2 regions of the Microbacterium algihabitans genome follow, and region 1 is predicted to be linked to the other one. Evidence: riboswitches for the same ligand, from Rfam matches in the RefSeq annotation. Region 1 holds a riboswitch; the other holds the start of a gene.
What was found. A riboswitch is a leader RNA that binds a small molecule or an ion and turns the genes downstream of it on or off. The one in region 1 is predicted to bind thiamine pyrophosphate.

Region 1 (5,256 bases):
CGCTTCACCCCCGACGACCCACCCCCACCCGACCCCGACGACAACGGCACACCCCCACCCTTCTGACACACGCACCACCCCGCACCCACGCCTCCCTGCGCGCGCTCCTCCCCGCGCGCGCTCCTCCCTCCCCGCACGCCTCGAGCAGGCGCACCCGCATCGAACACACGCCCTCGCCTCGAGCAGGCGCACCCGCGCCAGCGCCGATGCGCTCGCCTCGAGCAGACACGCCCGCGCCCGCTCCCGGCAGGCGCGCCTGCGCTGAGCAGCGGCACCCGCGGCCTCGCGCTCGCCTCGCCATCACACCCGCCAACGCCCGCCCGCATTCGTGCCCGGCAGCTGCGTCAGCGCTGGTGAGCGGCGCCCCCCGCGCTCGCCTCGCCATCGCCCTCGCTCCCCCACGCCCGCACCCGCCCGCACCCGCACGCGCACGCGCACGCGCACGCACCGTACGCTCGACGCATGCCTCTCGCCCTCGTCACCGGCGCCGCACGCGCGAACAGCATCGCGGCCGCGATCGTTCCGCGCCTCCGCGACGAGGGGTGGGATGTCGTCACGAGCGAGCTCGCCTCCGGCGACTACCCGTGCGACCTGGCCGATCCGGCGGCACCGACCGAGCTGATCGAGCGCATCGCCCGCGAGCGTGGCCCCCTGCACGCGCTGGTGCTGAGCCACGCCCACGACATCGAGAGCGGCATCCTCGACACCAGCGCCGAGAGCTTCGACATCCACGTCGCCGTGAACGCCCGGGCGTCTCTGCTGCTCATCGCCGCGTTCGCGCGGCAGGTCGACGAGACGGGCGGTGCCATCGTCGCCTTCACCAGCGACCACACCACCGGCAACCTGCCGTACGGCGCGTCGAAGGGCGCGCTCGATCGCATAGTGATCTCAGCGGCTCGAGAGCTCGGGCCTCGCGGCATCTCCGCGAACGTCGTCAACCCCGGCCCCATCGACACCGGCTGGATGGACGATGAGACCCGCGACGCCCTGACGCCCCATCACGCGCTCGGTCGCATGGGAACCCCGCGCGACGTCGCCGGGATCACGGCGTTCCTGCTCTCCCCTGAGGGGCGCTGGATCAGCGGTCAGCTGCTCCACACCGACGGCGGGTTCTCGGCGCGGTTCTGAGGCCCGCGCCCGCTCCCGCGCGGGGCGGCGGTGGCCACGTCGCTCCGTTCCGGGGCGCAGCCGCCCCTGCCCCAGCACATCCGACCCCTTCGGTATCCCTCACGTTCCGGCGCACGCGATCGCGGCCGCGGCCTTCGTGCTAGCGTCGCCCGCAGTGACACGGGGTGCCCGCCAGGGCTGAGAACACACCCGTCGAACCTGATCTAGTTCGTACTAGCGAAGGGATGTCGCGAATGGTCGTTCGCACGTCGTCGTCTCCGTCCACCCCCGCAGAGGCCCTCGAGGCCGTGCGCCGAGCCGCGCCGCTCACGCAGTGCATCACGAATGCGGTGGTGACGAACTTCACCGCCAACGCACTCCTGGCTCTCGGCGCGGCTCCCGCGATGTGCGACATCCCCGGCGAGGCCGGGATGTTCGCCGGGATCGCCGGGGGCGTGCTGGTGAACCTCGGCACCCCGACTGCCAAGCAGCGCGACGCGGCACGCGAGGCCGTCGTCGCCGGCACTCCCTGGGTGCTGGATCCGGTCGCCGTCGGAGCCCTCCCCGTGCGCACGGCGCTGGCGCACGAGTTGCTCGCGGCGCGACCGGCGATCATCCGCGGCAACGCCTCCGAGATCCTCGCCCTCGCGGGAACAGGGGCGGGCGGCCGCGGAGTCGACGCGACCGACTCCCCCAGCGACGCGCGTGACGCGGCCGTCGCCCTCGCAGGACGCACCGGCGCGACGGTCGCGGTGTCGGGAGAGATCGACCTGATCGTGGATGCCGATCGCGAGACGCGGATCGTCGGGGGCAGCGCCCTGCTCACCCAGGTCACCGGAGGGGGATGCGCCCTCGGCGCGGCGATGGCCGCGTTCGCCGCCGTCACCGCACCGTTCGAGGCCGCCGTCGCTGCGAGCACCGTATGGGCGGCGGCGTCGGAACGCGCGGCCCGCTCCTCACGGGGGCCCGGCTCGTTCGCGGTGGCGTTCCTCGACGAACTCGCCGCCCTCAGCCCCGACGATCTCGAGGCACGTACCGGAGGCGGTCGATGATGCCCGACCTGTCGCTGCACCTCGTCACCGACCACCGCGTGCCTTTCCCCCGTCTGCGCGACATCGTCGATGCCGCGGTCTCTGCCGGAGTCACGGTCGTGCAGTTGCGCGAGAAGATCGCGACGGGCGGCGAGCTCTTCGCCCGCACCCTCGACCTCGCCGACGTCATCGCCGGGCGCTGCGCCTTCGTCGTCGACGACCGCCTCGACGTGGTGCTCGCCGCACGCTCGCGCGGTGCGCGGGTCGACGGTGTCCACCTCGGCCAGAGCGACTTGCCCGTCGACGCCGCGCGAACCCTCCTGGGTTCCGACGCCCTCATCGGCTGGACCGCCAACACCGCCGCGCACCTCTCGGTGGCACATTCCCTGCCCGCGCGGACCGTCGACTACCTCGGCGTCGGCGTGATCCGCGCCACGCAGACCAAGCCCGACCATCCCACTCCGCTCGGCATCGGGGGATTCGCCGAGATCGCGGCATCCACCGCTCTTCCCTGCGTCGCGATCGGCGGCATCGGCGAGGGCGACGTCGCGGCGCTGCGCGGGGCCGGAGCGGCGGGTGTGGCCGTCGTATCGGCCGTGTGCGCAGCAGACGACCCGGGATCGGTCGTCCGCGCCCTGCGCGCCGCGTGGGCGGCCGACGCATGAGCGTGCGTGTGCTGAGCATCGCCGGCACAGACCCGACCGGCGGTGCCGGCGTGCAGGCCGACCTCAAGTCGATCGCCGCGTTCGGCGGATACGGCATGGCCGTGGTCACCGCTCTGGTCGCCCAGAACACCCGCGGCGTGCGTGCGGTGCACGTTCCTCCGACGGAGTTCCTCGAATCGCAATTGCGAGCGGTGAGCGACGACGTCGAGATCGACGCCGTGAAGATCGGCATGCTCGGCTCGGCTCCGATCGTCGCGGTCGTCGATGCCTGGCTCGCGCAGGTCCGACCGCCCCTCGTCGTTCTCGACCCCGTGATGGTGGCCACCAGCGGCGACCGCCTGCTCGACACCGACGCCGAAGACGCCGTTCGGTCGCTCTGCCGTCGGGCCGATCTCGTCACCCCGAACCTCGCCGAATTGGCCGTGCTCGTGGGCGAGCCCCGCGCGACGACGTGGGACGCCTCCGTCGCTCAGGCCCGATCGCTGGCCGCGAGCGCGCAGACCCGCGTGCTGCTGAAGGGCGGCCATCTCTCGGGGGCCGAGAGTCCGGATGCCATCGTCGACGCGACCGGCGTGCACGAGGTCGCAGGGGTCCGCGTCGCCACCCGCCACACGCACGGCACCGGGTGCTCGCTGTCGTCGGCGATGGCCACTCTCGCCGCGTCCGGCCTGACGTGGCCGGACGCATTGACCCGCGCGAAGCGCTGGCTCACGGGTGCGCTCGAGAACGCCGAGCACCTGCATGTCGGACGCGGCAACGGCCCCATCGACCATCTGCACGAGCTGCGCCCGCACATCGACCTCGACGTGTCGTTCAGCGCCGAGCGGTGGCGGGCGACGGCAGATGTGCGCACCGCTGTCGACGCGTGCGGATTCGTGCGCGGCTTGGCATCCGGATCACTCGACCGAGACGCCTTCGCCTGGTACCTGGGTCAGGACCTTCTGTACCTGCGCGAGTACTCCCGCGTGCTGGCCCGGGTGGCGGCCCTCGCTCCCACCGTCGACGAACAGCGTTTCTGGGCGACCGCGTCGGTGTCCTGCCTCGACGAGGAGGCGGCACTGCATCAGGCGCATGTCGATCCGCGAGGACTGTCACCCGCGGCGTCGACCCTCGCGTACACCGATCACCTGCACACGGCCTCGACCACGGGCTCCTACGCCGTGCTGGTCGCCGCGATCCTGCCGTGCTTCGCGCTGTACACCGACATCGGGGCGCGCTGGCGCGGCACCTTCGACGCCGATCACGCCTACGCCGATTGGCTCACCGCATACGGCGACGAGGAGTTCGCGGCCTCATCGGCGCGCGCGTCGACGCTCGTGGATGCCGCCGCACGGTGCGCCGCGCCGGCCGAGCGCGCGGCGATGGCCACGGCCTACGACCGCTCGATGGCGCTCGAAAGGGACTTCTTCGAGGCCCCGCTCTCGCGCGGGAGATGACGGAATCGGCATCCGCCCCCTCCCGCGCCGAGCGTGGTGCTCAGCCGCTCTTGCGTCGGAACTCGCGCTTGGTGACGGCTGCGTGCGTGCCCTGCACGGCCGAGTGGCCGTCGAGGTGCGCCTGACCCGACTGCTGGGCGCCGTTCTTCTTCGCGAGCGCCTCTTTGAACTTTCGCTTCATCTCTTCGGATGCCGAGGCACCCGAGGTCTCGTCGGTACTCATGCCCCCACCCTAGGCATGCCCACGGCGTCGGAGCACCGCCGGGGCCGGGTCGCGACGCTCAGACGTGCCGTACGCGCTGCTGCAGCCGGGTGCGGATGTCGAACAGCTCCGTGCCGCCGACCTCCCGCGCTCCGGTGATGCCGCGGCGCAACAGGGTCGTCAGGGCGCTGCGGGTGACCAGGGCGACGGGGGTGCCGCGCACCTTGCCGAGGTCGGTGACGGCGTCGAGCACGTCGTCGTCGGGCAGCACGATCATCGCCCCGCTGAACCGCACGCCGGCCGACCGGGCGATCACGCGTGCACGAGAGACGAGCTGGGTCACGGGCGAGCCGAACACGTTCGGACCGGTGATCTCGCCGCGACGCACGCCGACCGGGCCGCCGAAGTCCTCGCTCAGCATCGCGTAGAGGCCGCTCGGACCGAGCACGAGGTGGTCGAGCTTCTGCTCGGGATCGCGCCCGTCGCGATCCGCGAACACGTCGTGCCACACGGTGTAGCCCATGCCGAGCTCCGAGACGAGCCGCGCGGTCTCTTCCTCGGCGAGCGCATCGGCCAGGATGTGCCGGATCTCGGGGGGAGCCGAGCGCACGAGCGCGGGATCATACGGATCCGCGATGTCGACCCCGCGGCCCACCCATTCGCGGATCAGATCGAGGTAGCGCTCTCGTCGCCAGCCACCGGGCTGCCCGTGCGACCGCGCGCGCGGGCGGGTGTCGGCGGGGCGCGAGGGGGCGGATGCCGAGGAGCCGGCGCCCCATTCGGTCGCACCCGACCCTGAGCTCGATCCGCGTCCC
Region 2 (5,256 bases), on a different contig from region 1:
TCCGCGGCGGCCAGCACAGCGCCCGTGGAGCGGACCTCGGCGAGCACCGCGGACAGGCCGCGCGGGCCGTTCCCTGCGGGTGTCGACGAGGCCTCCGATGACATGTTCGCATGCTAGCGACGACCTCCGACATTGAGTCCGGGTATCACGGCGCATCCGACCCACTTTCGGCGGATCCAGGGGCATTGAGGGCGCAATCCGCGAGCACGAGACGTGAAAAACCCAGGTCAGAGGCAAGCGGGTGATCTCGCGGGTGAAGTTCGCCGCGGCATCCGGAGCCGTCCGAAAACCGCCGTGAGCCGCGTCACCGCTCCTCAGTCTTCGCGCAGAGCGGCCCGCACGAGATCGATCGCCTCGGCACTGGACAGGCCCAGGCGTCGCGCCGTCTCGGCAAAGGTCCGCGCGGCAGCGGCCCCTCGGGCGGCGGCGGCATCCGCGCCCTTCACGAACGTTCCCGCGCGGCCGCGGGTCTCGACGTAGCCCGCCTCTTCGAGTTCTTTGTAGGCGCGAGCGACGGTGTTGGCGGCGAGGTCGAGCTCGCCCGCAAGGGTCCGCACCGGAGGCAGACGGGTTCCCGCGACGAGCGTGCCGTCGTCGATCTGCGCGATGATCCGGCCCCGCACCTGCTCGAACGGCGGGACCGACGACGACGCGTCGAGCGAGAGCTTCATTCGTTCAGTCCGAACAGGTCGAGGGGGTGTGTGAGCCGCCACCACGGGCTCGGCGGGTCGAGCTCGCCGGCGAGTTCGACGTCGACGGTGTCCGCGTCGACGGGACCCGTCGCCGTGAGCGAGCCCACGGTCTCGCCGGGTTCACGGGCGTCGCCGAGGTCGAACGAGGTCGAGGTCTTGGCCTCGGCGCCGTTCCAGAGCACGACGGTCGCGTCGGTGGCGGTGACCACGTCGACGTCGGGGGCCCACAGCGACTCGACCTTGCCGACGACCGTGCCGGCCGTGAGCGAGGGGCTCGGCTGCAGCTCCTGCTCGATGCGCGCGAACAGATCACGGCTGGCCTGATTGCGGCTGTCGGGCCCGGGCTGGCCGAGCACGGCGGCGTAGGCGCGCACCGTGGTGCCGCCGACGGTGATGTCTTTCGCCGTCAGCAGGTTCCAGGCGTCGAGGGTGCCGGTCTTCACACCGATCACGCCGGGATCCTCGAGCAGGGAGTTGCCGTTGCGGAAGGTGCCCGCCCCCGGCAGCGTCAGCTCGGGCGTGCGCACGATCTCGGCGATGACGGGGTTGGCGAGAGCGCGCTCGGCGAGGGCGATGAGGGCGGCGGGCGTCGCGGTGTTGCCCGCCTCGATCCCGGTCGGGTTGACGATCGTGATGCCGTCGATGCCGCGCTGGGCGAGGTACTCTTCCGCGGCGGCGGCGAAGGCGGCATCCGATCCGAAGAGATCGTTCGACAGGCGCTGCGCGTAGTTGTTCGCGGAGGCGATGAGCATGCCCTGCAGCATCTGCAACTGGGTGAGCGTGCCGCCGACGGGCACGTCGAGCGACGATTCGCCGCGCGCCCGGTACTGCCAGTAGTCGGCGCTGTCGGCCTGCGTGAAGGCGTACGTGCCGCCCTGCTCGCTCGGGGCCAGCGGCAGCTTGTCGAGCACGACGAGGGCGGTGACGACCTTCGTGATGCTCGCGATCGACTCGGGGGCGTTCGCGGGAGTCGAGAGCGTTTCGGGCATGCCGTCGAGCGCGATCGCCGCTTCGCCCTGCGCCGGCCACGCGGGGTTCGCCGTGGGCGCGGCGGTCGGCTGCGCGGCGACGGTGCGCACGGTCGGAGCCGCGGCGTTCAACGGCCAGAGCAGGGTCGCGGCGACGTATGCCGCGACCAGCATGAGCAGGAGGATGGGCGGAACGACGGTGGCTGGACGCAGGCGGCGCCGACGCCCTCCGGCCAGCAGATCGCCCGCGCGAAGGGTCGATCCGGAGACGACGAAGATCGGGGCGGGGCGCGGAGCGGCTGCCTGGTGGGGGTCGACCCACGCGAGCGCTCCGATGACGGTGGAGGTTCCGGATGCCGTGGCGGCGGTCGACGCGGGCGAGGCGCCGGTCGTCGGCGGCGGGGTCGTCGCGTCCGCCGGTGACGGCTGCGTCGTTGTGGCTGGGGACGCCTCGGCTTCGGCGCCCTCGGCGGCCGGTGCGACGGCGGCAGCGCCGGTCCGGGGTGCCTCGGCGTCGGCGGCACTCGCGGTGACGGGAGCCCCGGCCTCGGACGCCTCGGCCTCGACGGCACCTGCAGCCCGCGGATCGGCCGGGGAAGCGGCATCCGAAGTCTGCTCCGACTCCGCCGGAGCGGCGAGCGGCTCGTCCGGGTTCCGCGGCGCGCGTCGCGACTCCGGGATCTGCTCGCTCACCCGCCCACGCTACCCCGGGCGTGCCCCTATACTCGTCACCACAACCCACGGGAGTCCGGTGAGCCGGGCTGAGAGGAAGCGAATCCACGCTTCGACCGTCGAACCTGATCCGGATCATGCCGGCGCAGGGAGGAGAGAAATGCACACGTCCACGTCTGCCCCCGCGAACCGCTCGACGGTCGTCGCCTCGGACCGCTTGCGGTGGCGTGTCGTCGACATCGTCGTCGCCGCCGTGCTCGGCGTCGCGATCGGCCTGGTGTTCTGGGCCTGGAACACCGTCGGCGGCCTCTGGTTCGTCGCCATGGACGGCGTCACTCCCGGTCTCGGGGGCCTCGCGGTCGGTATCTGGCTGATCGGCGGCGTCGTCGGCGGGCTGATCATCCGCAAGCCCGGCGCGGCTCTGCTGGTCGAGCTCGTGGCCGCCGTCGTCTCGGCCCTCATCGGCAACGTGTGGGGTCCGCTCACGATCGTGTCGGGCCTGGCTCAGGGCCTCGGCGCCGAGCTGATCTTCCTCACCTTCCTCTACCTGCGATTCACCCTGCCGGTCGCCATGCTCGCCGGAGTCGGCGCGAGCGTCGGCGCGTGGCTGAACGAGCTGTTCGTCGGGTCGTCGCCGAACATCGCCAAGACCGTCGAGTTCAACCTCATCTACCTCGGCACCCTCGTGGTTTCGGGTGCGCTGCTGGCCGGTCTGGTCGGCTGGCTGCTCGTGCGTGCACTGGCGGCCACCGGTGCGCTGAGCCGCTTCGCCGCCGGGCGGGAACGCCGCCGCGACGTCTGATGCCGCATCCCGCGCGCGTCGACGTCGAAGGCTGGGGCTGGCGCTACGCCGGTCGCAAGCTCCCCGCCACGCGCGAGATCGACCTCGTCATCGAGCCCGGCGAGCGGGTGCTGCTGCTCGGCGCCTCGGGTGCGGGCAAGTCGACCCTGCTCGCCGGTCTCGCGGGCCTGCTCGGAGGCAGTGACGAGGGGGAGCAGACCGGGCGCATCCTCGTCGACGGCGGGGCGCCCGAGGGGCAACGCGGACGCATCGGCCTGGTCCTGCAGGACCCCGAGGCGGGGATCGTGCTGTCGAAGGTGGGCGACGACGTGGCCTTCGGGTGCGAGAACCTCGGGGTGCCGGCATCCGACATCCCCCACCGGGTGGCGCACGCTCTGGCCTCCGTCGGTCTGACCGTGCCCCTCGACCGCCCGACGAAGGCGCTGTCGGGCGGGCAGAAACAGCGCCTCGCGCTCGCGGGTGTGCTCGCGATGCACCCCGGACTGCTGCTGCTCGACGAGCCGACCGCCAACCTCGACCCCGACGGCGTCGACGACGTGCGCGCGGCCGTCGAGGGCGTCATCGCGCGCGAGGGCACGACGCTCGTGCTGATCGAGCACCGCACCGCCGTGTGGGCCGACCTCATGACGCGGGTCGTGGTGCTGGCGCCGGGCGGGGGGCTGATCGCCGACGGCCCGCCCGATCGCGTGTTCGCGGAATATGGCGACGCGCTCGCCGCCGCCGGAGTGTGGGTCCCGGGTCGCCCGGTGGAGCTTCCGGTCGCCGCTCCCTCGTCGAATCCGGATGCCGTGCTGACGGCCGAGACGTTGGCCATCGGGCGCGAGAAGGGCACCGTCGTCGCGTCCGACCTCAACCTGATCGTCCCCACCGGCGCGGGCACCGTCGTGACGGGCCCGAACGGCGCGGGCAAGTCGACGCTCGCGCTCACCCTCGCGGGGCTCCTGCCCGAACTCCGCGGAGAGGTGACCGCCGCGGCGGGGCTCGCGGCCCGCGGCATCCGGCGCCCGTCCCGCTGGCGCTCCACCGAACTGCTCACGCGCATCGGCACGGTGTTCCAGGAGCCCGAGCACCAGTTCCTGGCGTCGACGCTGCGCGACGAGCTCGCCGTGGGGCCGAGAGCGCTCCGGATGCCGGCGGCTCAGGTCGAGCAGATCGTCGACGAACTGCTCGAGCGACTCGACCTTGCCCCCCTCGCCCTCGCCAACCCGTTCACCCTGTCGGGCGGCCAGAAGAGGCGCCTATCGGTGGCGACGGTGCTCGCCGCCTCGCCCGAAGTGATCGTGCTCGACGAGCCGACCTTCGGTCAGGACCGTCGCGGCTGGACCGAGCTCGTCGCCCTGCTGCAACGCGAGATCGCACGCGGGCGCGCGGTGGTCGCCGTCACGCACGACGCCGACGTGGTGCGCCATCTCGGGCAGCACCGCATCCGCCTGGGGGAGGCCGCGTGAGCGTCGTGGTCGAGGCCCCCGCGCGCACGGCGTGGCTCGACGGCGTGAACCCCGTGACGAAGGTCGCGATCGTGGTGGTGCTCGCCGTGCCGTTGCTGGTCTCGATCGACGCGGTGAGCGCCGCGACGGCCCTGATGCTCGAGCTGCTGTGCGTGCCGCTCACGGGACTGCCGTTGACGACGGTGCTCAAGCGGATGCTGCCCGTGCTGGTGTTCGCCCCCGTCGCGGCGGTGAGCATGCTGCTGTACGCCCGCCCCGGCGGCACCGTCTACGGCTCGTTCCTGTTCGCCACGATCAGCGACGACTCGATCGTGCTCGCGATCGCCGTGCTGCTGCGCGTGCTCGCGCTCGCGCTACCGATGATCCTGCTGTTCGCCCGCACCGATCCCACCGCGCTCGCCGACGCCCTCGCCCAGGTGGCCAAGCTGCCGAGCCGGTTCGTGCTCGGCGTGCTCGCCGGGGCGCGCACCGTGGGGCTGTTCGTCGACGACTGGCGCACGATGACCCTCGCCCGCCGAGCGCGGGGGCTCGGCGACCGCGGGGCGCTCCGTCGGTTCTTCTCGATGGCGTTCGTGCTGCTCGTGTTCGCCGTGCGCCGCGGCACGAAGCTCGCCACCGCGATGGAGGCGCGCGGGTTCGGCGCCGACGTCGAGCGCACCTGGGCGCGGCCGTCG

Region 2: linked by a shared signal. The riboswitch ahead of RWH43_RS12830 (ECF transporter S component) and the one ahead of thiM (hydroxyethylthiazole kinase) in region 1 are both predicted to bind thiamine pyrophosphate.

Annotation. Positions count from the first base shown of each region.
Region 1 is NZ_JAWDIU010000009.1:28,715-33,970, reverse strand. Features, by position in the region: gene RWH43_RS17620 (SDR family oxidoreductase) at 463-1,128, shown strand; TPP riboswitch at 1,279-1,370, shown strand; gene thiM (hydroxyethylthiazole kinase) at 1,362-2,159, shown strand; gene thiE (thiamine phosphate synthase) at 2,159-2,803, shown strand; gene thiD (bifunctional hydroxymethylpyrimidine kinase/phosphomethylpyrimidine kinase) at 2,800-4,239, shown strand; gene RWH43_RS17600 (DUF5302 domain-containing protein) at 4,280-4,462, opposite strand; gene RWH43_RS17595 (DnaJ domain-containing protein) at 4,521-5,256, opposite strand, start outside.
Region 2 is NZ_JAWDIU010000004.1:246,366-251,621, reverse strand. Features, by position in the region: gene RWH43_RS12845 (HNH endonuclease) at 1-104, opposite strand, end outside; gene RWH43_RS12840 (GntR family transcriptional regulator) at 315-671, opposite strand; gene RWH43_RS12835 (D-alanyl-D-alanine carboxypeptidase family protein) at 668-2,353, opposite strand; TPP riboswitch at 2,391-2,501, shown strand; gene RWH43_RS12830 (ECF transporter S component) at 2,493-3,134, shown strand; gene RWH43_RS12825 (ABC transporter ATP-binding protein) at 3,134-4,582, shown strand; gene RWH43_RS12820 (energy-coupling factor transporter transmembrane component T family protein) at 4,579-5,256, shown strand, end outside.